One region of the Rummeliibacillus sp. TYF005 genome, then DNA from elsewhere that is predicted to be linked to it. Evidence: riboswitches for the same ligand, from Rfam matches in the RefSeq annotation. Region 1 holds a riboswitch; the other holds the start of a gene.
The links. A riboswitch is a leader RNA that binds a small molecule or an ion and turns the genes downstream of it on or off. The one in region 1 is predicted to bind FMN.
Positions count from the first base shown of each region.

Region 2: it holds a riboswitch for FMN, as region 1 does, so the genes downstream of both, ribD (bifunctional diaminohydroxyphosphoribosylaminopyrimidine deaminase/5-amino-6-(5-phosphoribosylamino)uracil reductase RibD) here and CW357_RS03020 (ECF transporter S component) in region 1, are expected to answer to the same signal.

Region 1 covers NZ_ML122542.1:220,689-232,868, reverse strand. Annotated here, with positions in the region: gene CW357_RS03050 (alpha-E domain-containing protein) at 1-532, shown strand, start outside; gene CW357_RS03045 (transglutaminase family protein) at 560-1,414, shown strand; gene CW357_RS03040 (C40 family peptidase) at 1,580-2,800, opposite strand; gene CW357_RS03035 (metallophosphoesterase family protein) at 3,062-3,637, shown strand; gene CW357_RS03030 (LysR family transcriptional regulator) at 3,749-4,630, shown strand; gene CW357_RS03025 (hypothetical protein) at 4,680-4,976, opposite strand; gene CW357_RS03020 (ECF transporter S component) at 5,205-5,789, opposite strand; FMN riboswitch at 5,952-6,089, opposite strand; gene CW357_RS03015 (ATP-binding protein) at 6,279-8,060, opposite strand; gene CW357_RS03010 (response regulator transcription factor) at 8,053-8,769, opposite strand; gene ccsB (c-type cytochrome biogenesis protein CcsB) at 8,879-10,066, opposite strand; gene CW357_RS03000 (cytochrome c biogenesis protein ResB) at 10,063-11,739, opposite strand; gene resA (thiol-disulfide oxidoreductase ResA) at 11,757-12,180, opposite strand, start outside.
Region 2 covers NZ_ML122555.1:9,950-22,129, reverse strand. Annotated here, with positions in the region: gene CW357_RS09145 (C45 family autoproteolytic acyltransferase/hydolase) at 1-154, shown strand, start outside; gene CW357_RS09140 (iron-containing alcohol dehydrogenase) at 200-1,363, shown strand; gene cbpA (cyclic di-AMP binding protein CbpA) at 1,744-2,400, opposite strand; gene CW357_RS09130 (VanW family protein) at 2,646-3,476, shown strand; gene CW357_RS09125 (NAD(P)H-dependent flavin oxidoreductase) at 3,590-4,561, shown strand; gene CW357_RS09120 (DNA alkylation repair protein) at 4,722-5,417, opposite strand; gene CW357_RS09115 (M15 family metallopeptidase) at 5,619-6,254, shown strand; gene CW357_RS18240 (hypothetical protein) at 6,303-6,470, opposite strand; gene CW357_RS09110 (hypothetical protein) at 6,603-7,337, shown strand; FMN riboswitch at 7,425-7,554, shown strand; FMN riboswitch at 7,695-7,824, shown strand; gene ribD (bifunctional diaminohydroxyphosphoribosylaminopyrimidine deaminase/5-amino-6-(5-phosphoribosylamino)uracil reductase RibD) at 7,967-9,049, shown strand; gene ribE (riboflavin synthase) at 9,059-9,697, shown strand; gene CW357_RS09095 (bifunctional 3,4-dihydroxy-2-butanone-4-phosphate synthase/GTP cyclohydrolase II) at 9,712-10,902, shown strand; gene ribE (6,7-dimethyl-8-ribityllumazine synthase) at 10,915-11,382, shown strand.

The DNA.
Region 1 (12,180 bases):
ATCAGCAGGTATTATTAATACCCTCATGTCTCGTGATGAAAGCTATCATTTCTTTAAAATTGGTCGTTGGATTGAACGCGCAGAGAAAACAACGATTATTTTAAACGAATTACTTCAAAAACAAAAACATGAAGTAAGAAATTGTTCTGCAACTTTTAGTTTACAATTGACACAGACTATAGAGGATTATTCAAAAAAACATAGAATTTGTAATACTGAACATGTTTTGAAATACTTATTAAGTGATGTCACATGTACACATTCCATTACCTATTGCATACAACATATAAAACAAAGTTTATCGATTATTGAGCAAAATAATGTCAATGGTCGCATCTATCCCCTACTGCAAGAAATACAAGCCTTACAACAAGCAACAGAAGTTGACCATGCACACTTGACGAATGAGCAACAGAAAAGTCTATTACAGGATTTACTAAAAAGATGCATTGCAATAGGAAGTGTTTTTTCAAATGTATATTATTTAGACGTAGCCTATGCAAATTTGGAAGTTAGTAGTGAATTCCGGTAACTCTATACAGTCAAAGGAGAATTCTCAATGAAATATAAAATAACTCATTTAAATACCTTTGATTATGATAGTCCTGTTGAGCAAAGTTTAAATACTATACATCTAAAACCGCGCACAAATGAGTGCCAAAGGTTACTGTTTTATGATATTGAAATTTGGCCAAACTCAGTTACCCGCGAGTATATAGATATTTGGCATAATGCAGCTGCCGATTTTTATATTCCACAAAAACATAATAGACTTGAAATTCAAACAACATCTATAGTGAGTATACAGAAGGCTCCCCTCATGGATCAGTTAAGCTTTTCGAACAAAATGAAAGATATTTTCCAATCACAACTATTTAAGGATCATTATTTACACTACTTACAAGCAACGAAATATACCTATTTAACAGAAGAACAAATACATCATATAAATAATATTATTGGCTATCGTAATAATCCAATAGAATTTTCTCTTGCACTTATGACTTATTTACACACAAATATTCGATATGATACAACTGCCACAAATGTAAAAACTACCGCACAAGAAGCTTATAACTTAAAAGCCGGCGTTTGCCAAGATTACGCACATATAATGATTGGTGTTTTACGTGCTAATGGCATTCCTGCCCGTTATATGAGCGGTTATTTATATGTTGGTAAAGAAGATGATTTAATCGGAAATTCAGCAACACATGCTTGGGTAGAAATAATGGTACCTGGAGTTGGATGGTTAGGCCTAGATCCTACAAATGATGTTGAAGCACTTGAGAATCACATTATTTTATGTGCCGGAAGAGACTATACCGATGTTAGTCCAGTTGAAGGTGTATACACTGGAGGAGATCACACATTAACTGTTAAAGTCACTGTAAAGAAGATTGACCATTTGTAAGATGGGGTTATTCATCAAATGAAGACCATTGTGATGCAAACAGTGTAAAAAAGAATAGAAAAAAGGCAACTTTCCGTTCAAAAGCGAACAGAAAGTTGCCTTTTATATAAAACAAATATTTTTCAGTACACCGTAAAATGCAGGTTTAAATCATATGAAACGTATTTAGTTAACGCCAGAAATACGTCCATATCCTACTAAGTATTTGTTCCACCAATCAAGACTTTCATTGACTACACCATTATTTTGAGCATCTAGCATTCTTCCGCCACCAAGATAGATTCCTACGTGTGCTATACCTGAACCATAACTAAAGAATACTAAATCTCCAGCTTTAGCTTCACTTGCACTAACCTTCTTCGTAGCTAAATATTGTTGTGCTGCTGTACGAGGAAGTGATATACCAGCTTGTTTAAAGGACCATTGCGTTAAACCTGAACAGTCAAAACCAGTAGATGGGTTACTTCCACCCCATACATAAGAACGACCAAGATATTTACTAGCTTCTGCAATAGCTGCCTTTGCAGAGCCTGAGCCAGAAACGGTTGGAGCTTGTTGATCACTATCAGTAACTTTTGCTCCATTTGTTCCATTTCCTGCATCGCCTACACTATTTGTATGTACAGGATTGCTTGTAGCACTTACAGATGCTTTTTTTGCTTTATTAGCTTCCTTAACTTTTTTAGCATCTAAGAATTGTTTTTCTTGTAATTTTTTCAATCGCTTAGCTTCTGCTTCACGTTTTTTACGTTCTCTTTCTAGCTTTTCTTGTTGTTTTTTTGTTGCAATTTGTTCTTTCAGTTTTAATGATTTCGCTTTATTCTCAGCTTTTTTCGTTTCTAATTTATTTTCTTGATCTTGCATTTCTTGGAATTGCTTTTGCAATTTCAATTGTTTTTCTTGTAATTCTTGTCTTTCTTTAGCTAATTTTGCTTTATCTTCTTTTTGATCGTCTAATAAGTTTTGATCTGCATCTAATATTGTCTTAACTGAAACAGTTCGACTAACTGCATCACCAATACTATCAGCACCAAGAATAGCTTCAATATATGGACTCATCGCACTATCTTGGTTTTGATATGCTTTTAAACGGTCGTCAATAATTGTCGAACGTTCTTTTATATTTTTTTCTGTTAGTTTAATATCTTTGTTTGTTTCGTCAATTTCTTTTACTGTTTTTTCATATTCTTCTTGTTTTTTATCAAGTTGTTTTTTTAAATGTTTTATTTCTCCATTTAATTTCTTAATCTTTTTATCTATTAAAGCTTTTTTCTGTATCATTTGCGCTGAAGTTTTTGCATTAACTTGCGCTGGTTCAGCGGTATACATAAAGCCGCAAGTTAGGGCAAGGGTAACAACTGCTGTGCGCCCCCATTTTGAACGCATATTCAATTAAATCAACTCTTTTCTTCCTTTTGTCAGTATGTATAATTTTTACTTTCTATTTAATAATAGCATGATTCATATTTTTGTATAGTCTTTTTCTCCTGTTTTAATCGAAGCGTAATCGCTGTTACATATTTGTCATATATTTTTATATTATTTCTCCTTTCGACATATTATCACTTTTTCTCAAACAAAATATTTTCAGAAAGTCAAATCTTATGATAAACTTTTTCATATATTTTTGGAAAGGACTGTTAATAGATGCAATATGCTATACTTGGTGATCTTCATAGTAGCGTTGAGGATACAAAAGCTGTACTTGATGACATTCGTTTAAATGCAAAAAATGCTGAAATCATTGGGTTAGGTGATTTATACGAATGTCGAATAGGAAAGAAAAAGGCAAAAGCTCTTAATAGCATTCCTTTTGAAGAGGCAGCTGAATATTCGGATGAGTTTAAACAACTTTTACAATTCCCATCTGTAAGAGGCAATCAAGAAGAACGGATTATGAAAGTAACTGGTTTAGATTTATTTTTGACATTACCAGAATATATCAAAATAGAAGGAGCTGAAATCATTCACGGGCATCAATTTAAATGGTCATCTGATTGGAAGCCCTTTTTGGAACAAATAGATGCATCAATTGTATTCTTCGGTCATAGTCATGATGCTGCACTATATAGAAAAGGAACAAAAAAAGCTTTTCAATATGGACAACCTATTTATTTAAAGAATAAAAAGTACGGAGTCAACGTTGGTGCAGTCATTGAAAATAGAGAATGGTGTTTATATGATTCAGATGATCGAACTGTTACATTTATGAAAGCACAATAAAAAGACACTGTTGACTATTTCACAGTGTCTTTTTATTGACTTCATTGATATTGTTTTTTATGATTATTAGCAATATGATGAAAAAATGCATGATTGAAGGAGCGAAAATAAATGGAATGGCAACAGCTAGAATACTTCGAAGTACTAGCGAAGATTCAACATATGACGAAAGCTGCAGAGCAACTATCCATTTCTCAACCAGCACTTAGTCGCTCAATAGCCAGATTAGAAGATGAACTAGGCGTTCCTTTATTTGAACGACAAGGACGTTCAATTTCTTTAAACCGCTACGGAGAAATATTCTTAAAACGTGTGCATAATATAATGAGAGAGTACCGGGATGGACTACATGAAATTCAAGAACTTGTCGATCCAAATCGCGGTGAAGTTTCACTTGGTTTTTTACATACATTAGGTACAAATATCGTACCAGATTTAATCATGCATTTTAGAAAACTACATCAAGATATACATTTTAATTTAAAACAAAACCACACGCATTTGCAGCTTAAACAATTACAATCAGGTGAGCTTGATCTTTGTTTAATAGCAGATATGGAAGTTGAAAAACCAATTCAATGGAAAGAGCTTTGGCGTGAAGAGTTGTTTGCAATTGTGCCTATTGGACATCCTTTTGCTAGTCGTAGTTCAATAACTTTAAAAGAATTAACAAACGAAACATTTGTATTATTAAAAAAAGGATATGCATTAAGAATTCAATTAGATAGTATTTTTAAAAAAGCCCACTTTACACCAACGATTACATTTGAAGGTGATGAAGTAGCAACAGTAGCTGGCTTTGTAGCTGCTGGACTAGGTGTTTCCATTCTCCCGGATGGTGAAGAGATTAATACAAAAAGAATAGCTAAAATACACATAAGCGATTTAAAACTTGAACGTGTTATTGGTATGGCTTGGTCAGAAGGCCGATACTTATCTCCTGCCACAAAACAATTCCAACAATTCATATTAGATTATTATAAAAAGGATTAAAGAAAAACTCTTTCAAATTTATGAAAGAGTTTTTCTTTAATTTTACTAATTATTCAATGGTGATTGTAATCTGTTCTCGATCAAAATTAGACAACCATTCAATACAATCAAATTCATCAACATCAAAATCATTGGTAAACTTATCGCCACCGTATCCATCTTTTCCTTCAAAGAAAAAAATCTCTGCTAAGCCAGAAACTTCTTTTTCTACTTTAGGTAATTTCATATGGACCTTCACTTGTTTACCATCAAATTGCAATAACTTCTTGGCTAGCGGCTCATCATCTATATAAAGTAAATTGGGTCCTTTCATAATTTGAAGCTGTAAAATACCTTGTAAAATCATTTTATTGTATCCTCTCTTGAAACTTACTTTACGATATCTATGTTGTAACACAAAATAGTATAAAAATTATATATTTAAGAATTAGTATTTGCAAACTAAATCTAATAGTTTCTAAAACTTATAATTTGATTAATAGATTAAGAGCAATATCTATTGTTTTCCCGGGAAATAAAAAGATTACCTAAATAATTATTTAATCATCTAGGTAATCTTTAAAATTTATATTAATTATGAGTTAATAAAATGTTTTCGTTGTTTGGCAATCCAATTCTTGGAGCTTGAAAATAACAATAACATAATTGCCGTAACTATAGCTCCCTTAATAATATTAAAAGGTAAAACAAACGTAACGATTGATTTTGTTAGAGCTGCTCCTGTTTCAGTAGGTACGTTTAAGAAATAATTGTACATTGGCATAAACAAGAAATAGTTAAGAACACTCATTCCAACTGCCATCGTAATAGTTCCTAAAACTAAACCAGTCGTTAAACCTTTTGCAGATGTTAAACGTTTAAAAATAAAATACACTGGCATGATAAATAATATACCTGTAGTAAAGTTCGCTATTTGTCCTACCGGAACACCTGTTGGACTTCCAACATAAAACCAATTCAATACATTTTTAATAAATTCAACAACAATTCCCGCAACTGGCCCCATTGTAATAGCTGCCATAAGAGCTGGAACATCACTAAAATCTACTTCTAAATAACTTGGAAAAGCTGGAAGTGGGAAATTAAAAATCATTAATACAAATGAGATTGCACTTAACATCCCGATTGAGACCATCTTTTGTAACTTTGTGTTTTTCATCTTATTCTCTCCTTTTGTCGATTCACTTCAAAAAGAGGAGAGGTCCGGCTCATGATATGCAATAAAAAACCCTTAAGCGTATAAGCTTAAGGGAGAACTAGGCATAGTCAAATAAACGTCACTACTATACTATAAAATAGTATAGTTAATAGACGACCGTACCTTCACCTTCTCCCATCCAGACTATACTGTCGGCCTTGGATTCTCACCATGTCCTGCCTTTACGGCTCGCGGGCTCAAGAGTCATTGTTAGTCTCTAATACCGCCGATCGGGAATTTCACCCTGCCCCGAAGATGAATCATATTATTTTGATTACAATGTAACTATATAAAAAAAAGAAGATTTTGTAAAGCTTTTATTCTCTAATTTTCAAAAATAAATAATTCCCACAGGAATAATATGATTTTTGTTTTTCATATTCGAAAAAGGCGAATAATTGCAACCCGAATTACTCGCCTTTTCATCTAAACACTATATTCTAATACGTATTAATTTATTTCAAGGGGTAAGAAGAAAATAAAGCTCGTTCCAACATCAACTTCACTTTCGACTGTAATACGTCCTTTATGGGCTTCAACTATATTTTTGGCAATTGCTAGCCCTAATCCCGTACCACCTTTGCCCCTAGTTCTTGCTTTATCCGCTTTATAAAAGCGTTCAAATACATAATCTAAATCTTCTTTAGGTATACCAGCACCATTATCCTTCACTTGGATACGAGCATAGGAAACTTGTTGGTCAACAATTACTTCTACGGTACCATTTTCTTGCGTATGACGTATTGCATTATCGATTAAGTTTGTTAAGACTTGTTCAATTCGATCTTCGTCTAAAGAAATTTGAATGTTGTCATCAAAAGTAGAAGAATATTTCAACTCTATTTTCTTTTCTTTAGCTGCCTGTACAAATTTTTGTGTTATTCTTTCAAATACAGGCGTAATAGGTACTATATCTTTGTATAAAGTTATATTACCCGATTCCATTCGAGCTAAATCTAATAAATCAGTAACCAATCTTCCCATTCGTTGTGATTCATCATAAATGATTTTAATCATTTCATTACGTTCTTCTTCACTTGAAACGACATCATCTATGATTGCTTCACTATATCCTTGTAACATAGCGATTGGTGTCCTCAATTCATGTGATACATTTGCGATAAAGTCTGAACGCAACTTATCTAAGCGATGTTCTTCCGTTTTATCACGTAATACCGCAACTGCTCCTCGGACCGAATCTCCACTATACAGTGGACTGATTGAAATCATAAAATACGTTCCATCTAATTCTAACTCTTCCTGAAGTTCTTCTTCCATATCTATAACATGGTCTAACATATGATATATCTCTTCTGGTATTGGACGTTCACTGTCAGATCCTTTATTGAAGAACCATTTTTGCAATAACAATTCTGCAGGGGGGTTGCTCAAAATCACAGAGCGATCACTATTAAAAGTTATAACTGCATCAGTCATTGATGTTAAAATACTAGATAATTGTTCTTTTTCTTGACTAATGACTTCCATATGATGTTTTAACTGACGTCCCATTTGGTTAAAGGCAGTTCCTAATTGGCCTATTTCATCGTTTTGTAATACAGGAACTTTTTTATCAAAATTACCTTTAGCTAGTTCAAAAGCAGCTTCACGCATTTTACGAAGAGGGGATGTTATACGTGTAGATAGGAAAAATGCAAAGAAAGTAGTTAAAACAAATGCAATCGTCGCAGATAGAAAGACGATTTTAGTTGTTTCCTTTGAAGTCCTATGAATTGCGTCAGGACTTTGATAGATATACACTACTCCATGATTCATCTTTTCCACGTTTAAAGGAAAAGCCATTACGATATAGGATTCAACATGATCCTTCTCAGTTGAAGATGGTAACATCATTTCTTTGACTACAGGATCATCTGAGACAAAAACTTTCTCAAAGGCCTTTTCACTTATGATATTGTTTTTAATCTTTTCTTGGTTTAACCCTTCTTGCAATGAATATGCAACTTTTCCAGGTGCATCCGCAATGACTGCGTTTGTTTCATCACTTAGAATATCATTAATAATAGACTTTGTTGCTGCGGTCGTTTCATGATCATCAACTACTCTAGCTATAGTTGTAGCTTCTTGACGAAGTAACGCTTCTGATTGTTGTGTATGGTATTTAGATAAGAACTCTAACATTAATACTGTAAAAACAAATAGCACAAATGAAACGAGAAGCAAAATGGTTACCCATAGCTTCCCGACAACACTGTTCGATATTCTAATCATTGACTACCTCAAATTTATAGCCAACGCCCCATACAGTTACAATCATTTTTGCTGCGTTTTCGGATACACGATTTAGTTTCTCACGTAAACGCTTAACATGAGTATCTACCGTACGTAAATCTCCAAAGAAATCATAATGCCATACTTCTTTCAAAAGTTGCTCACGATCAAATACTTTATCTGGTGCTTTCGCTAAGAAATACAATAATTCATATTCTTTAGGTGTTAAATTAACTTCTACCCCATCCGCAGAAACACGATGCGCATCATGATCAATTGTTAAATGAGGAAAAACCACTAAATCTTTTGAAGATGAAGCAACATTAATTGGGGAGAACGCAGCAGAACGGCGTAAAATTGCTTTAACGCGTAATACTACTTCTCTTGGGCTGAATGGTTTTACAATATAATCATCTGCCCCGATTTCAAAACCTTGCACTCTATTAGATTCTTCTCCTTTTGCAGTAAGTAAGATAATAGGTGTAGTCTTTTTATCACGTACTTCTTGGCAAACTTCTAAACCGTCCTTTTCAGGCATCATAATATCTAATAAGATACAATGATAATCATTTGTTAAAGCTTTTTCAACAGCTTCTTCGCCATTTTCCGCTTCATCAACTTCATAACCTTCACGTTCTAAATACATTTTCAATAAACGACGAATACGATCTTCATCGTCTACTACTAAAATTGAAATTTGTTCAGTCACAGTAATGCCTCCCAATTCTCTTTAATCCTATTGTACAATCATACTTATTAATTGAAAAGAAAAGCCTTTCCCTCATAGTTGGAAAAGGCTTTTAATAATTCAAAATAAGTTAACCTGCATATGAGTGTAAACCAGCAATGATTAAGTTAACAGCAACAAGGTTAAACATAATAATGACAAATCCTATTACTGCAAGCCAAGCAGATTTTTCACCTTGCCATCCTTTGGATAATCGTAAGTGAAGAAAAGCTGCATAGAACAACCAAGTAATTAATGCCCATACTTCTTTTGGATCCCAACCCCAGAATCTTGACCAAGCTTCTTGTGCCCAAATCATAGCAAAAATCAATGCTCCTAATGTAAATACTGGGAAACCAATTAAAACAGAACGGTAACCTATTTCATCTAATAATTGTAAATTTGCGCGATTAGCAAGCGGTTGTATAAATCTAGAAATAGATTTTCGTAATAATAGTCGAAGTAAAGCATATAAAATTGTACCTACTAGAACAGACCATACAACAGTAGTAAGTTTCTTCGCATTAACAATAGCTGGCATTTCAGCTAAAGGTTCCATCTTACCAGATGATTTTAGTTCATATTGGTGCATACCGAATAGTGCTGGTGTATTATAAGTGATTTCTTGTTGTGCACCATTTTTATCAACATAAGTGAAATCAGCCTCATATCCCATAATTCTAAATGTGGATGTTACAATTACGAAACCAATTACTAATACAGCTGCGTACATTACAACTTCTAACCAAATACTACTTTTAGTACGTTTTGATGTATCAATATTTTTTAGTAAATAGATTATTCCGGCAACAGCACTGATGGCTAAAATAGATTCACCAATTGCTGCTGTTATTACATGGATATATAACCAATAACTTTTTAATGCAGGGATTAATGGTGTTACTTCACGTGGGAACATACTTGCATAAGCAATGATTAATATTGCGATTGGCAATGCAAATAGCCCTAATGATGGTAATCTATAAATAAAGTAAATTAAAATAAATGCACCTACTACAAACATACCAAAAGCAGTAGTAAATTCAAACATATTACTAACTGGTGCATGTCCAGCATAAATCCAACGAGTTATAAAATATCCAAGATTAGCGATAAAACCTATAATAGTAATTGTAATCGCAATTTTGCCCCATTTTTTGTTGGATTTTGAAGCATCCTGTTTTGTACCTTTAATCGCGCCACCAAAGAATAATGTAGCGACTAAATATGCGATAAATGCGATAAATAATAAAGTACCACTTAAACCAATTAAACTCATAAGGTGTTGTCACCTTCCTTTTCCTTTTCTTGCTTTTTCTTAAGATCATCATCATCTTGCTGATCTACCCAGTTAGGTAGGTGTGCAAATTCAGTTACTGTATCTAAATCTTTTTTCATACTAAACCAGTTTTTGTTTGTATGCGCAGCCATCATTAAACGACCATCCACAGTTTTTTGTAACCATAAACGACGATGACTCCAATAAGAGCCCATAACGACACCTATCATAAAGATTATACCACCAAGTGCCAGAATAGGAAGAGTCTTGTCTTTTCTGATAGTTAGTCCTGATACATTTCTTGTTTCAATGTTAGCAAACTGCATCTTATACTTTGTTTCACCTAGAGGTTCTAATGTTTGTTTAATGGCAACAAAACTTGTTTCACCTTTTGGTGTTTCAGGTGTGTACATTTTAAATATAAATGCAGGATTATTTGGAACTGGAGATTCTGATTGAGGTTCTCCATCTTCAAATCCAGAGAATGTTGGATAGTATCCTTTTAATTCAACTTTTGTTTGTTTATCAAGATTATAAACTTTTTTAGGATCTGCTAAATTGATATTGACTTCACCTAATGATTTACCTGTTTTTTTATTTACCAAGTTAAAATTCATCGCTTTTAGTTCGTTCAAGCGGAAATCCATTTGATAAAGAGCAAACCCATCATACTTTAACGGTTCGTTTACTTTAATCGCATGGTGTAATACCTGTTTTAAATCAGTTGTGTCCCCTGCGACAGCATTATCTTTTGCTTTATACAAAACTACATCAGTTTGGTAGTTTTTAGCGACAGAGTTTACGGCAGCTTTGGATTGGTTAAACTCTTCTTTTTGTTCATCTTTTTTGTATGTTTCGAAAGTGAACTTATTACTATGTAGGTAATAACCTTCCATACCAGGAATAGACGCTGTTTCACCTTCTCGAATCCATAAATCTTCATCTACATAAAAACCTGGCATTAATCGTAACATAACACCAAATAAAAATATGATTAAGCCTAAATGATTGACATATGGACCTGAACGAGCAAAGCGACCTTTTTCAGCTAAAAGTACACCATCTTCTCTACGAACATTGTATTTTAGCTCTTTCATTTTCTTTTCAGTTAAATCTAATGTTTTATCAGCTTCAGCTGACGTCATTTCTCTTTCACCAAAAATACGTTGGCGTTTCATAAAGCTTTCATGTCGTCTTACACGTTGGTTTTTCAACGATTTATAAAGTGGAATCCCACGGTCTAAACTAGCCACGATAATTGATATCGCTAACATTCCTATTAAAGTTTGGAACCACCATGAGCTATAAATATCTGTTAGTCCTAAATTATAATAGATTTTCCCAAACGTACCATAGTTGTCGACATAAGCTTGTTTTATATCTTCACCCTCAGTTACATTAACGTAAATTACTTGGGGTAAAAACGTACCAATTGCTGCAGCAATCAATGTAATAACAATGATTGACACTCCAACTTTAACACTTGAAAAGAAGTTCCAAATCTTATCGATAATTGACTTATTATACGTTTTAGAACGAATGGCCCTTCCTTCGTATTTCATGTCGACTATTTTTTGCTTTTTATCTTCGTCAGTTAGAGGTCGTCCACATTTTTCACATAGATGCGTTCCTTCGGGATTAACATGGCCACATTCACAAGTTATACTTTTCATCCTTAAGAACTCCTTATCTAGGGTTTAATACTCTTTAGGTATTTTTCAATATCTGTTTCCGTCATTTCCCCTGTAATAATTTTCACAATCTTACCATCTTTATCGATCAATACAGTTGTTGGTAATATATCTACATTATATGCACGCATTACACTTTTGGTTTTATCAATTGCAATTGGAAACTCTACACCTAATTTATCAGCATAGCTTGAAACTTCTAAATTAGATTGTGCGATATTAATACCTAAGATTTGAACACCTTGATTTTTAAATTGCTTGTACTGATTGTTGATAGCAGGCATTTCTTTTTTACATGGCTTACACCAAGTTCCCCAAAAGTTTAATAGAACGCCTTGTCCTTTATAATCAGACAGTTTATGTGTTTCTCCATTTAAATCTACTAATGAGAAATCTGGGGCATTATCACCAATTTTCAACAAT
Region 2 (12,180 bases), on a different contig from region 1:
TGGGACGTTACATACGTTTGCATATTCCTATGAACAACAAACGATTTTAACGTCAGTAGCAAGAAGCAATAAAGCAATGGAGATTAATTTTAAAAAATGGTTGAACGGACAAAATATAAAAGATAAAATTTTATATGGAATCATAGAATATTAGCAAAAAATTCTATTAAATCTACAATTTATAAATGGAGGTCAACAAATGGAGAATTTTATATACAGAAATCCAACTAAACTTATTTTCGGAAAGGGACAAATTGAAGCCCTTAAAACGGAAATTCCTAAATACGGAAGTAAAGTGCTACTTGTCTATGGTGGAGGTAGTATAAAAAATAATGGATTGTACGAAAAAGTCATGACAATACTTGAAGAGATCAATGTAGGAGTATTCGAATTATCTGGAGTTGAACCTAATCCACGACTAACTACAGCAGAAAAGGGAATTGAAATTTGTAAGTCCGAACAAATTGATTTTATATTAGCTGTAGGTGGAGGTAGCGTAATCGATTGTACGAAGCTTATTGCTGCTGGTTCAAAATACGACGGCGAAGCATGGGATTTAGTTATAAAAAAAGCATTCGCAAAAGAAGCTCTACCTTTTGGTACGATCCTAACAATTGCAGCTACGGGGTCTGAAATGAATTCTGGTTCTGTTATTACAAATTGGGAAACAAACGAAAAACATGGTTGGGGAAGTAGCGTAACATTTCCACAATTTTCAATACTAGACCCAGTTAATACGTTTACAGTACCTAAAAATCAAACAATTTATGGGATTGTCGATATGATGTCACATGTATTGGAACATTATTTCCACCTAGTAGAAAATACGCAATTCCAAGACCGTATGTGTGAGTCGTTACTCATTACAATCATGGAAACTGCCCCAAAACTTCTTCAAGACTTAGAGAATTACGAATATCGAGCTACTATTTTGTATTGTGGAACGATGGCTTTAAACGGAATACTAAATATGGGATATGCCGGTGACTGGGGATCACACAACATAGAACATGCAGTTTCTGCAATCTATGATATTCCTCATGGTGGTGGTTTAGCTATATTATTCCCACATTGGATGGAGTATAATTTGCATATAAAACCAGCTCGTTTTAAACAATTAGCTGAAAGAGTATTTAACGTAAATGCCGAAGGGAAAAGTGATGAAGAAGTTGGCCTAGAAGGTATTCGCAAATTACGTGAATTCTGGAATAGTATTGGAGCACCATCACGTTTATCTGATTATAAAATTGATGACAGTAAATTAGAACTTATGACTGATAAAGCAACGATCAATGGTGAATTTGGTAGATTTGCAAGACTGAACAAAGAAGATGTGATGGCAATTTATCGTGCTTCATTATAGTTTTATCTAATTTAAATAGCTAGATGAAGCAGAAGTGGAAAGGTAACTACAATGAATGTTTATGCATTTAAGAAATGTTAGTGCAATATTCATTCATGTAGTTACCTTTTTCCTTATTTATGTGGATGATTCAATGCGGACAATTGCTATGGGGAAAAGTAAGTTCGATTCTCACATTTCCAAAAAACTTTACTAAATTAGAACTTCTTTTCACTAAGTGCTCCAAAGTTTAGGATAAGCACTTATGAGGTTAAAGAAGAAACGGTAGCCAAGTCGTGGAAAGTACTGTCAGCAGTGAATTTTAGAATCTGTATTTATAGATAATATATTTTAGTAGGGAAAATTTATTCAAGAAAAATTATAAAACTATAATATAACATCTACTGTTCGCTTTTATTAAACTCTTCTTCATTAAAAACTTCTACGTCAACAAGACGAGCGCCTACTTTATGAAGGATACTTTCAATTTCCTTCACTGTTTTTTTATTTGCACCTTTATCTAAAGTAATGATCACCCTTCTTAGATACCAGTCCTCGTCGTCTATAGAGAAAACACATTGTACCGGACATTTTTTTCTTATTAGTAATAGTGTTTTTGCTAGAATCCCTTCAGCAACAGGAACCGCTATTGTTAATGCGCAACTCCCAGTCTTATAACCCCAAGCTTCTTCTAATAGCTCAAATACTTTAGAATGTGTCATGATACCATGAAAATTCCCAAATTCATCAGTTACCGCAAGAAAAGGAAGTTGTTTAATCTTTAAGAAAACCTTATAAAAAGAACTAGTCATCTCAATTGTTCCATCTTGATCCTTTGCTAATTCTGAAATTGGTACATCTTTTTCTCCATACTTTTTCTGGAATTCGAGAATATCAACTTTATATGCATTCCCTATAAATTTCTCGCTCTTTTTGTCTAATATTGGGATGCAACGATAACCAGACGCATCAAGTTTTTCTAAAACAGTTGATGCAAGATCTGTTTCCTTACAAAATGTAACTTCACTTTTTTTCACATATCTTTGTTTGACAATCATGATGATCCCCCTCATCTTTCAATAATTAAAAATACATACAGGCTAAAGTATGTATACCATTGTTATTATATTCAGGAATTACGATAAAAAATAACATAATAATAGGTTAAAAAAGAACTAATTTTTGTTGTGAATATTTCAAATAATTTATACGAATATTTGAAATACTTCGATATAGTAAAATTTGTTAGAATGAGAGGATTAACGTTTTAAACAGAGAATTAAATGGAAAGGGAGATGAAAATATGGAATCGTTTAAACCGATTAAGAGAAGTAGAGCCCGTATTTATGTGGGAACTAAATATTATCGAATAAAAAGATATAGCGAATGGTGGTTTGGTTCTCAAAAATATGTCACTAGAAAAAGTAAAGAAAATCCACTACAAAATGTAATTTTTTCACATAAAACCTTATTGTTACGAAAACTTAAAGATGTAGATATGTGGTTACAGCATAATAAGGTTAAAAATTTGAAAATCGCAACAGAAAAACTAAATCAAATCGTTATTCGTCCTGGTGAAACCTTTTCCTATTGGAAACTACTCGGAAATACAACAAAAAGAAAAGGGTATGTAGATGGGATGGTGTTACATTATGGAAAAGTTCAATTAGGTGTTGGAGGTGGCCTCTGTCAACTATCAAATTTAATCTATTGGATTACTTTACATACGCCATTAACAATTACAGAAAGACATCGACATAGTTATGATGTTTTTCCAGATTCTAATAGAACTCAGCCTTTTGGAAGCGGTGCTACATGTGCTTTTAACTATCTCGATTTGCAAATAACAAATGAAACATCTAATATATACCAACTAGTTGTATATTTAACTGATACACATCTTGTAGGGGAATGGCGTTCAGAAACTCCAGCAATTCGTACTTATAAATTGTTCGAAAAAGAACATAAGATTACGCTTGAAAATTGGGGAGGATATATGAGGCACAATCGAATACATCGTAAAGTATATAATATGAACAAAGAACAAATTGATGACGAGTTTATAACAGAAAATCATGCGATTATGATGTATAACCCATTATTGGTGGATATTAAAATGTCAGAATATAAATAATGAACTAAATGAAGGCGTTTTCAATGTATTTTGTATAAATATAGTTAATGGTGTACAAAAAAATCTGTTTTATGTAATATTATTCTAGATTCATTATTTAGGAGGATGAGAGGATGGAAAATGTTAAAAAGCAGTTAGAGGCATTAGATTTGCCGGTTATTGCAGCACCTATGTTTTTAGTATCTGGTATTGAACTTGTAGTAGAAGGTTGTAAATCAGGGGTGGTTACGACTTTTCCTTTATTAAACGCTAGAACAAGTGAAGAGTTAGAGCAATGGATGCAAGAAATTATAGCACAATTAGCGGAAGCAAAGGAATCAAATTCAAAAGTTGCTCCATGGGGTGTCAATCTGGTCGTTCATAGATCAAACGATCGTTACGATGCTGATGTCGAACTTATCAAGAAATATCAGCCTCCAATTGTAATTACATCATTAGGAAAACCTACTGATATCGCGAAAGTTGTACATGAATATGGTGGATTGGTATTTTCTGATGTTATTAGTATCAAACATGCAAAAAAAGCTGCTGAAGCGGAGATTGATGGTTTAATCCTTGTATGTAATGGTGCCGGAGGACATGGTGGAACTTTAAATCCAATGGCTTTTGTACATGAAGTAAAACAATTTTTTGACGGGCTTATTATTTTATCAGGTTCTATATCACATGGACAAGATATTTTGGCTGCACAAGTAATAGGTGCAGATCTTGCCTATATGGGCACACGCTTTATCGCAACTGAGGAATCAATTGCAAGTCAAGCATATAAAGAGATGCTACTTGAAGCCCAAGCGGCAGATATCATTTACACAGATAAAATTAGCGGCGTTAATGCAAACTTTATCGTTCAAAGTGTACTAAACGCTGGACTTAACCCAAATAGTTTGGAAAAACCGAAAGAGCTTGAAATTGTACACAAAGCGGATGGAGCCAAAGCTTGGAAAGATATTTGGAGTGCAGGGCATGGTGTCGGAGGTATAAATGAGATCTTACCTGTATCAAAGCTAGTGGAAAAGTTAAACGCAGAGTATCAAGACAGTATTCAAAAAGTCATAACAAAACAACAGAAGAAAGTTAGTTTATAAATATACTTTGACTGAAATGCTTGATAGAACAAATAGGAAAAGAGGCATTCCAAACGTACCGGGATGCCTCTTTTCCTATTTGAGATTTTACGATGGTGCTAGTATTAAAAATCATAATCATAAAGGGTATATCTAAAAAACGCTTTTTTGAATTAATTTCTTACTTTCTTTTCATAACTTTCATTTTTTCTTTCATATCTGCATTAGTTTGATTGGATTCAATAATTTTTTGTAGAGCTTTATTGTAAGTAAAACGATTTTGTGTGCTTGTTTGTAAATATTCTTCTGTTAAAATTGGATACTTGATATAACAAATGGAGATTGCCCACGCAACAGCCATTTGTGTATAAAACTTACCATTTTGAATCGAGTCCAGTACCTTTAAAGTCTGTTGAATATAATGTTCATCAACAAAATAGTTCAATAACATTACTGCTGCAAATCTAGCCTCATATTCATTTTTTGAAGAGGCATACGGAAGTAAAAATTCCCATACTTCATTTTGATGATTTTTTGTACATTTTAAGCCACTACAGAAACTATCACATACTGACCAGTTATCAATACTGGGTATGAATTGTTTTATATATTTTAATTGCTCATCAAAATCCAACTTTGCATAACCAATGACCATTCCTCTTAGCATTTTCTCCTCAAAAAATAGATCCTGACTTAAATTTGAATTTAAGTATGTATGAGCGTCCCTTTTCGCGATTTCTTTCGCTATATTACGAATAGAAGGAATTCGCACTCCAATTATTGTTTCCTTATCTACTGTAGGCAGTAACTTCGCGTTAAAATCCCGATAATTTAAATCTTGCAGTTCAATCAAACGTTTTCGTATATTTTGCTGCATCTGATCACTCTTTTCTTTAAATTAGTTCTTTCTTTAAGTTTAACCGATATTCCCAATACTGTATAACTCAATAAAATTGATATTATATAAACCTCGATAGTCTATATAGTTCAAAAAATTTTAGGCAATAAGGCATTAAATGCATTTCTAAGAATGAAACAAATCTACTTATTCATACTATGAGTGAGGTGAACATCAAAAATGACAGACAAGCATCAACAACATATTATTTTCGGTTTCATCATTGTTTTTATTATTGTTGTCATCATCAGTATTAATGTTATTTCAAAAATACAGGAAGAAAGACCATATATTTACCACGGCAAAGATGCACCAATCCCAACAGAACTAAATCCTATTGTCAATGAAAGAAAAGATACTTTAATCCAAAAAGCTGCAAATAAAAATATTTCTGTTGTTATTACCGAAGGGATTCGATCATTTAAAAAACAAGATGAGCTATATCAACAAGGAAGAACTACAAAAGGAAATATAGTAACGAATACAAAAGCGGGTGAATCTTATCATAACTATGGTTTAGCGTTTGATTATGCTTTATTGGATTCAAAAGGAAATATTATTTGGGATACTTCTTATGATGGCAATGGAAATGGAAAGTCTGATTGGTTCGAAGTTGCAGAAATCGGTAAGAAACTGGGATTTGATTGGGGAGGTGATTGGATAAGTTTTAAAGATTATCCACATCTACAAATGACATTTGGTATAAGTATTGAAATGCTAAAAAAAGGATATCGTATAAATGATAAAGTTGTAAAAAGTAATTCAACTCATTATAACAGCGTACAATTCTTCTCCTACAGCGAATATTCGCATTGAAAAAGCTATCTATAAGTATGATATAAAATACTTACAGATAGCTTTTTATTATGATAATTCTAAATGCTTTCGTAACTCGGAAGAAACTTTCTTAATCTCATTTTCATCCATCTTGTAATACCATATTCCATTAATAGTTTCTCCTCCTCCTTTCTCAAAATGTAATTGACGGATCTGTGTAATCGAATCTTTATAGTTTTTTTGTAGTGTTGTCAATTTTTTATTATCATCTAATTATTAGTGATAAAAACACCATAAATAAAATACATAAGAATGAAAAATAGTAAAAGTTCATAGAATTATAAATATAAGCGTATTTAATATTCAATCTGTAAAGGTGGATTGTACATGAATATATTATTGACATTTATAGCGAGCGGGCTATTCTTCATTCTTACATTTATAGTAGATACCCTTGGTGCAAAGTTGATCTTTTTATTCATTGCCTTTTTATTATTTAAATGGGGATCACATCAGATTCAATTAATTGAAAATGGAAAAGAAGAGGAAATAAAAAAGGAAACCGAAAAATTACTTCAGGAATTTATTCACTCACAATCGACAATTTCTGATGATTATCTAAATGCATTATTACTAGATGAAGCTTCCCAAACGTTATTTATTGCAACCAGAGAAAATCTTGAGACTGGCTTTGACGTAAAGGAGTTTCTCTTTAATGAAATATACGAATCTTCTATAGAAGAAGATGGAAAACAAATTGCTTTAATATCAAGGGGTGGTTTACTGGGAGGAACGTTACTTGATGATGGTGGTAACTCATTAGTATATATAATGGAGCCAGAAAATAATAAGAAAAATGATACAGAAGAAACTGAAGACATTTCAAAAGATATTGTTTCAAAACTAAGTTTAAAATTAGTCGTAGATGACTTGGCTAGTCCTATTATTGAGTATGTCTTTTTAGAAAGTGAAGAGAAAATTGATAAAGATTCAGATGAGTACAAAGATGCGGCAAAGGAATGTAAAAAATGGCATCAAATGATTAGTGTTCTGATTAAACGTCATGATTTATTGAATAAAGTGATCATTAAACGTTACGAGGATACTAATAACGTAATATAAATAAAGACTATTAAATATTTCTTTGAAAAAATTTAAAAATTCTACTGTAATTTTAAAAAAAGAGTGTTATACTTTCCACATAGATGAATAATCCTTCGGGGTCGGGTGAAAATCCCAATCGACGGTGATGAAGAAATTCTAAGCCCGTGAGCCTTTATAGGCAGGATTTGGTGTAATTCCAAAGCCGACAGTATAGTCTGGATGAGAGAAGGATGTATGGAATGCTTATTGCTTATGGAATCTATTTATGTTCTATAGGTTTATTTAGCAATGTTTAAATTCAAACTTCCAATCCACCCCGTAGAGTAAATCTATGGGGTTTTCTTTTTAAAGAAAACCATTTAACAATTTTATAGTAATGTCCTTCGGGGTCGGGTGAAAATCCCAATCGACGGTGATGAAGAAATTCTAAGCCCGTGAGCCTTTATAGGCAGGATTTGGTGCAATTCCAAAGCCGACAGTATAGTCTGGATGGGAGAAGGACGATGTGTAATGGTAATTCTTATGAAGTTGTAGGCATAAGTTTATTTCATAATACCATTTATTACATAATCTCCCGTAAACTCCTAAGGAATAAACTCTTTAGGAGTTTTCTTTTTGGAAAGTTTATAGAATTTGGAGTGATTCAAATGACCGATGAATTTTACATGAATTTTGCGCTTCAATTGGCAAAAGTGACTGAAGGACAAACCAATCCCAATCCTGTTGTCGGTGCCGTCATTGTAAAAAATCAAGAAATCGTTGGTTTTGGAGCTCATCTTAAAGCGGGTACTCCTCATGCAGAAGTAAATGCATTGCAAATGGCAGGAGAAAGGGCAAATGGAAGCACCGTTTATGTAACGCTAGAGCCATGTAGTCATTATGGGAGGACACCTCCATGTGCGCACGCGCTCGTAAAAGCTAGCGTTAAAAGAGTGGTTATTGCTTCTTTGGATCCAAATCCAATTGTTGCTGGAAAAGGTGTTACCATTTTAAAAAATGCTGGAATCGAGGTAACTACAGGTATCTTAGAAGACAAAGCTAATCAGTTAAATGAAGCTTTCTTTCACTTTATTCAAAATGAGGTCCCTTATGTAACACTAAAACAAGCAATTACGTTAGATGGGAAATTAGCAACGGAAAATAATGGTAGAGAAGCAATTACAGGTCTAGAAGTACAATATGATGTTCATAGAGATCGCGAGTCAAACGATGCCATACTTGTAGGGATTGGTACGATTTTAGCTGATAATCCAAGCTTAACCAATCGATTGGGTAATACAAAAAAACAACCAATAAGAGTGATATTAGATACAAGTCTGAATATGCCAGACAATGCAAAAGTAGTTACAGAAGATATAACAGATACTCTCATTTTTGTTGGTTCAGAAGTATCGGAGGAAAAGGTCAAAAGCTTCTCACAAGAACATGTTGAGATTATTCAAATTGAAAAACCAACTATTTCTATAAAAGAAGTATTAAAAGAACTTGGCAAACGTAATATTATGAAGCTTTATGTTGAGGGGGGCAGCAAGGTAAATGCAAGTTTCTTAAAATCAGGATATGTCAATCAACTAATCACATACATTGCACCCAAGATCATTGGTAGAAATAATGCTGTTAATATGATCGGAGATTTAAATATTCATCATATAAAAGATGCATATCCGCTTAAATTTAAAAACGTTGAAATGATTGGTAAAGATATCAAAATTACTTCTGTACCGAAATGAGGTTGTTATATGTTTACTGGAATTGTTGAAGAATTAGGGGTAATAAAAACAATAAAAAATGAACCAAAAAGTATGCAGTTAACGATTGAATCGAAAAAGGTTATAGAAGATATACATTTAGGAGACAGTATCGCAATCAATGGTGTCTGCTTAACAGTTATTTCTTTTTCAACTAAACAATTTACTGTAGATGTTATGCCTGAGACTGTTAAAGCTACAAATATTCACGCTTTACAAACGGGCCAAGTCGTTAACTTAGAAAGAGCGATGCCCGCAAATGGCAGATTTGGCGGACATTTTGTGTCAGGTCACGTAGACGGTACCGGTATAATACTGAGAAAAAGAAAATTGGCGAATGCAGTTTATGTAGATATAGGAATTAGTAAAGAGCTAAGTAAATTTTGTATGATGAAAGGTTCTATCGCGATTGATGGTATTAGCTTAACTATTTTCGATGTAAAACCAACACAAATAACGGTTTCGTTAATTCCACATACATTTGATCAAACGATATTAGGAATAAAAAAAGAACAAGAAGTTGTCAATATTGAAAATGATTTACTCGGCAAATATATAATCCATCATTTAGAAAGAAAAGATGAAAAATCAAGTATTACATTAGATTTCTTAAAAGAAAATGGATTTTAAAGGGGTGAAAGTAAATGTTTAATACAATCAAGGAAGCAATAGAAGACTTAAAAAGAGGGAAAATAATCATTGTGGTGGATGATGAAAATCGTGAGAACGAAGGCGATTTTCTTGTATTAGCTGAATTTGCTACACCAGAAAACATTAATTTTATGGCCAAATATGGTCGCGGTCTAATTTGTACACCAATGTCTAAAAAACTAGCAACACAACTTGAATTGAATCCGATGGTCGAAAATAATACGGATAATCACCAAACTGCATTTACTGTCAGCGTTGACTACAAGACGACTGAGACAGGAATAAGTGCATATGAACGATCTGAAACAATTCTCCAATTGATTAATCGCAAATCAATTGGAGCAGATTTCCGTCGACCTGGACATGTATTTCCATTAATTGCAAAGGAAAACGGTGTCTTTGAGAGACAAGGTCATACAGAAGCTGCAGTAGATTTTGCAAAACTTTGTGGTTCGGAACCAGCGGGAGTTATTTGTGAAATCATGTTAGATAACGGCAAAATGGCAAGAGTTCCACAATTATATGAAATTGCAAAGGAACATAACTTAACCTTTGTTACTATTGCTGATTTAATACGTTACCGAAAGGAAACAGAAACAATTGTTGAAAGGGTGGCTTCCGTTAAACTACCAACATCATTTGGAGAATTTCAAATGATTGGTTATTCAAATCAATTAAATGATAAAGAACATGTTGCAATTATTAAGGGAAAACCTCAAAACGAAGAAGCACCACTTGTTCGAATTCATTCGGAATGTTTGACTGGTGATGTTTTTCATTCAAAACGCTGTGATTGTGGACCACAATTACAAAAATCACTAGAAATAATAGAAGAAGCTGGCAATGGAATTGTGCTATATATGCGTCAAGAAGGAAGAGGGATTGGCCTTCTAAACAAATTAAAAGCCTATGAATTGCAAGAACAAGGTTTCGATACTGTAGAAGCCAACATTCATCTTGGATTTCCTGCAGAAATGCGGGATTATAGCATAAGTGCACAAATGTTGCGGGATTTGGGAATTGAAAAAATTCGTTTAATGACCAATAATCCTGCCAAAATCGAAGGAATAACGAAGTATGGTATTCAAGTTGTCGAACGAGTACCTGTAGAAATTGAAGCTGAACCAGAAAATGAAAAATATTTGCACACAAAAAAAGAAAAAATGAGACATATCTTAGCATAGGAGTGAATGGAAATGGGAAAAACATTTGAAGCACAATTAATCGGAACAGGTTTGAAAATTGGTATTGTCGTTGGAAGATTCAATGAATTTTTAACTGGAAAACTATTGTCAGGAGCAATGGATGGCTTAAAGCGTCATGGTGTAGATGAGGAAGATATTGATGTTGCATGGGTTCCTGGAGCATTTGAGGTGCCATTTATCGCAAAAAAAATGGCGGAGACAAAAAAATACGATGCCATTATAGGTTTAGGTACAGTGATTCGAGGTGCAACATCTCATTATGATTATGTTTGTAACGAAGCGGCAAAAGGTATTGCAAATGTAGGTTTAACATCTGGCGTACCAGTCATGTTCGGCATCGTTACTACAGAAAATATTGAACAAGCCATCGAACGATCTGGCACAAAATCAGGAAATAAAGGTTATGATGCTGCCGTATCTGCAATTGAAATGGCTAATTTAAATCACATGTTCGATTAATATAAAAATTTTTAATTTAGTGTATAAAAGAAACGGTACGAGCTATACTATAAAAGATTTCACTTAACAAATCCTTTCATAAACAGGAGGGGTTAACCGATGGGTGAACCAAGTCCAGGTGAGCACTATAGCTCATAGTAGATTAAAGCGTTAAACATTCTCAATCTAATGAAACGGAGTGAAGTCCCGTGGATCAGGTCTGAGTAATTTAGCGATTGCAAGACTTTTTTAAACATCATGAAGGATTCGTAAATCTAACATGATTGGGAGGGAGAATTCGATGGGTGATCCGCCAAAAAAGCGATAATTACTCAGAGAGTTCATAACTCTGGGCGAGATTAAAAAGTTAATATCTCATTTCTAATGAAACGGAGAGTGAAGTCCCGTGGATCAGGTTTGAGTTTAAAGCGAAAGCTTAACGTTTTAATCGTCATAAAGGATAACATCTTTTATGATCAGGATGTTGAATGGTTAAAGAGTAAGTAGAACTTTAGTTCTTAATTCTCAATAATATTCTTCTACTGTGAGCTGCTTTAAAAAGTTAGGTCCAAGGTGAATGCTTCGTGCAGGAGTCTTAGATATATGCAAAGCTAAAATAACATTTAATCGATATGAAGGATAAAGTGAAATCAGACCCGGAATTAATTTTCCGGGTTTTTCATTTTCATTTAAAATTACTTTCGTTTTTCTATTTATAGTTATACATAATAATTTCCGACATTTACGATAAATTATTTAAAGGAAAAATTTCACTTTAGGCGAAATTTTAATAGTAATGATGTAATTGGAGGAGGTTTA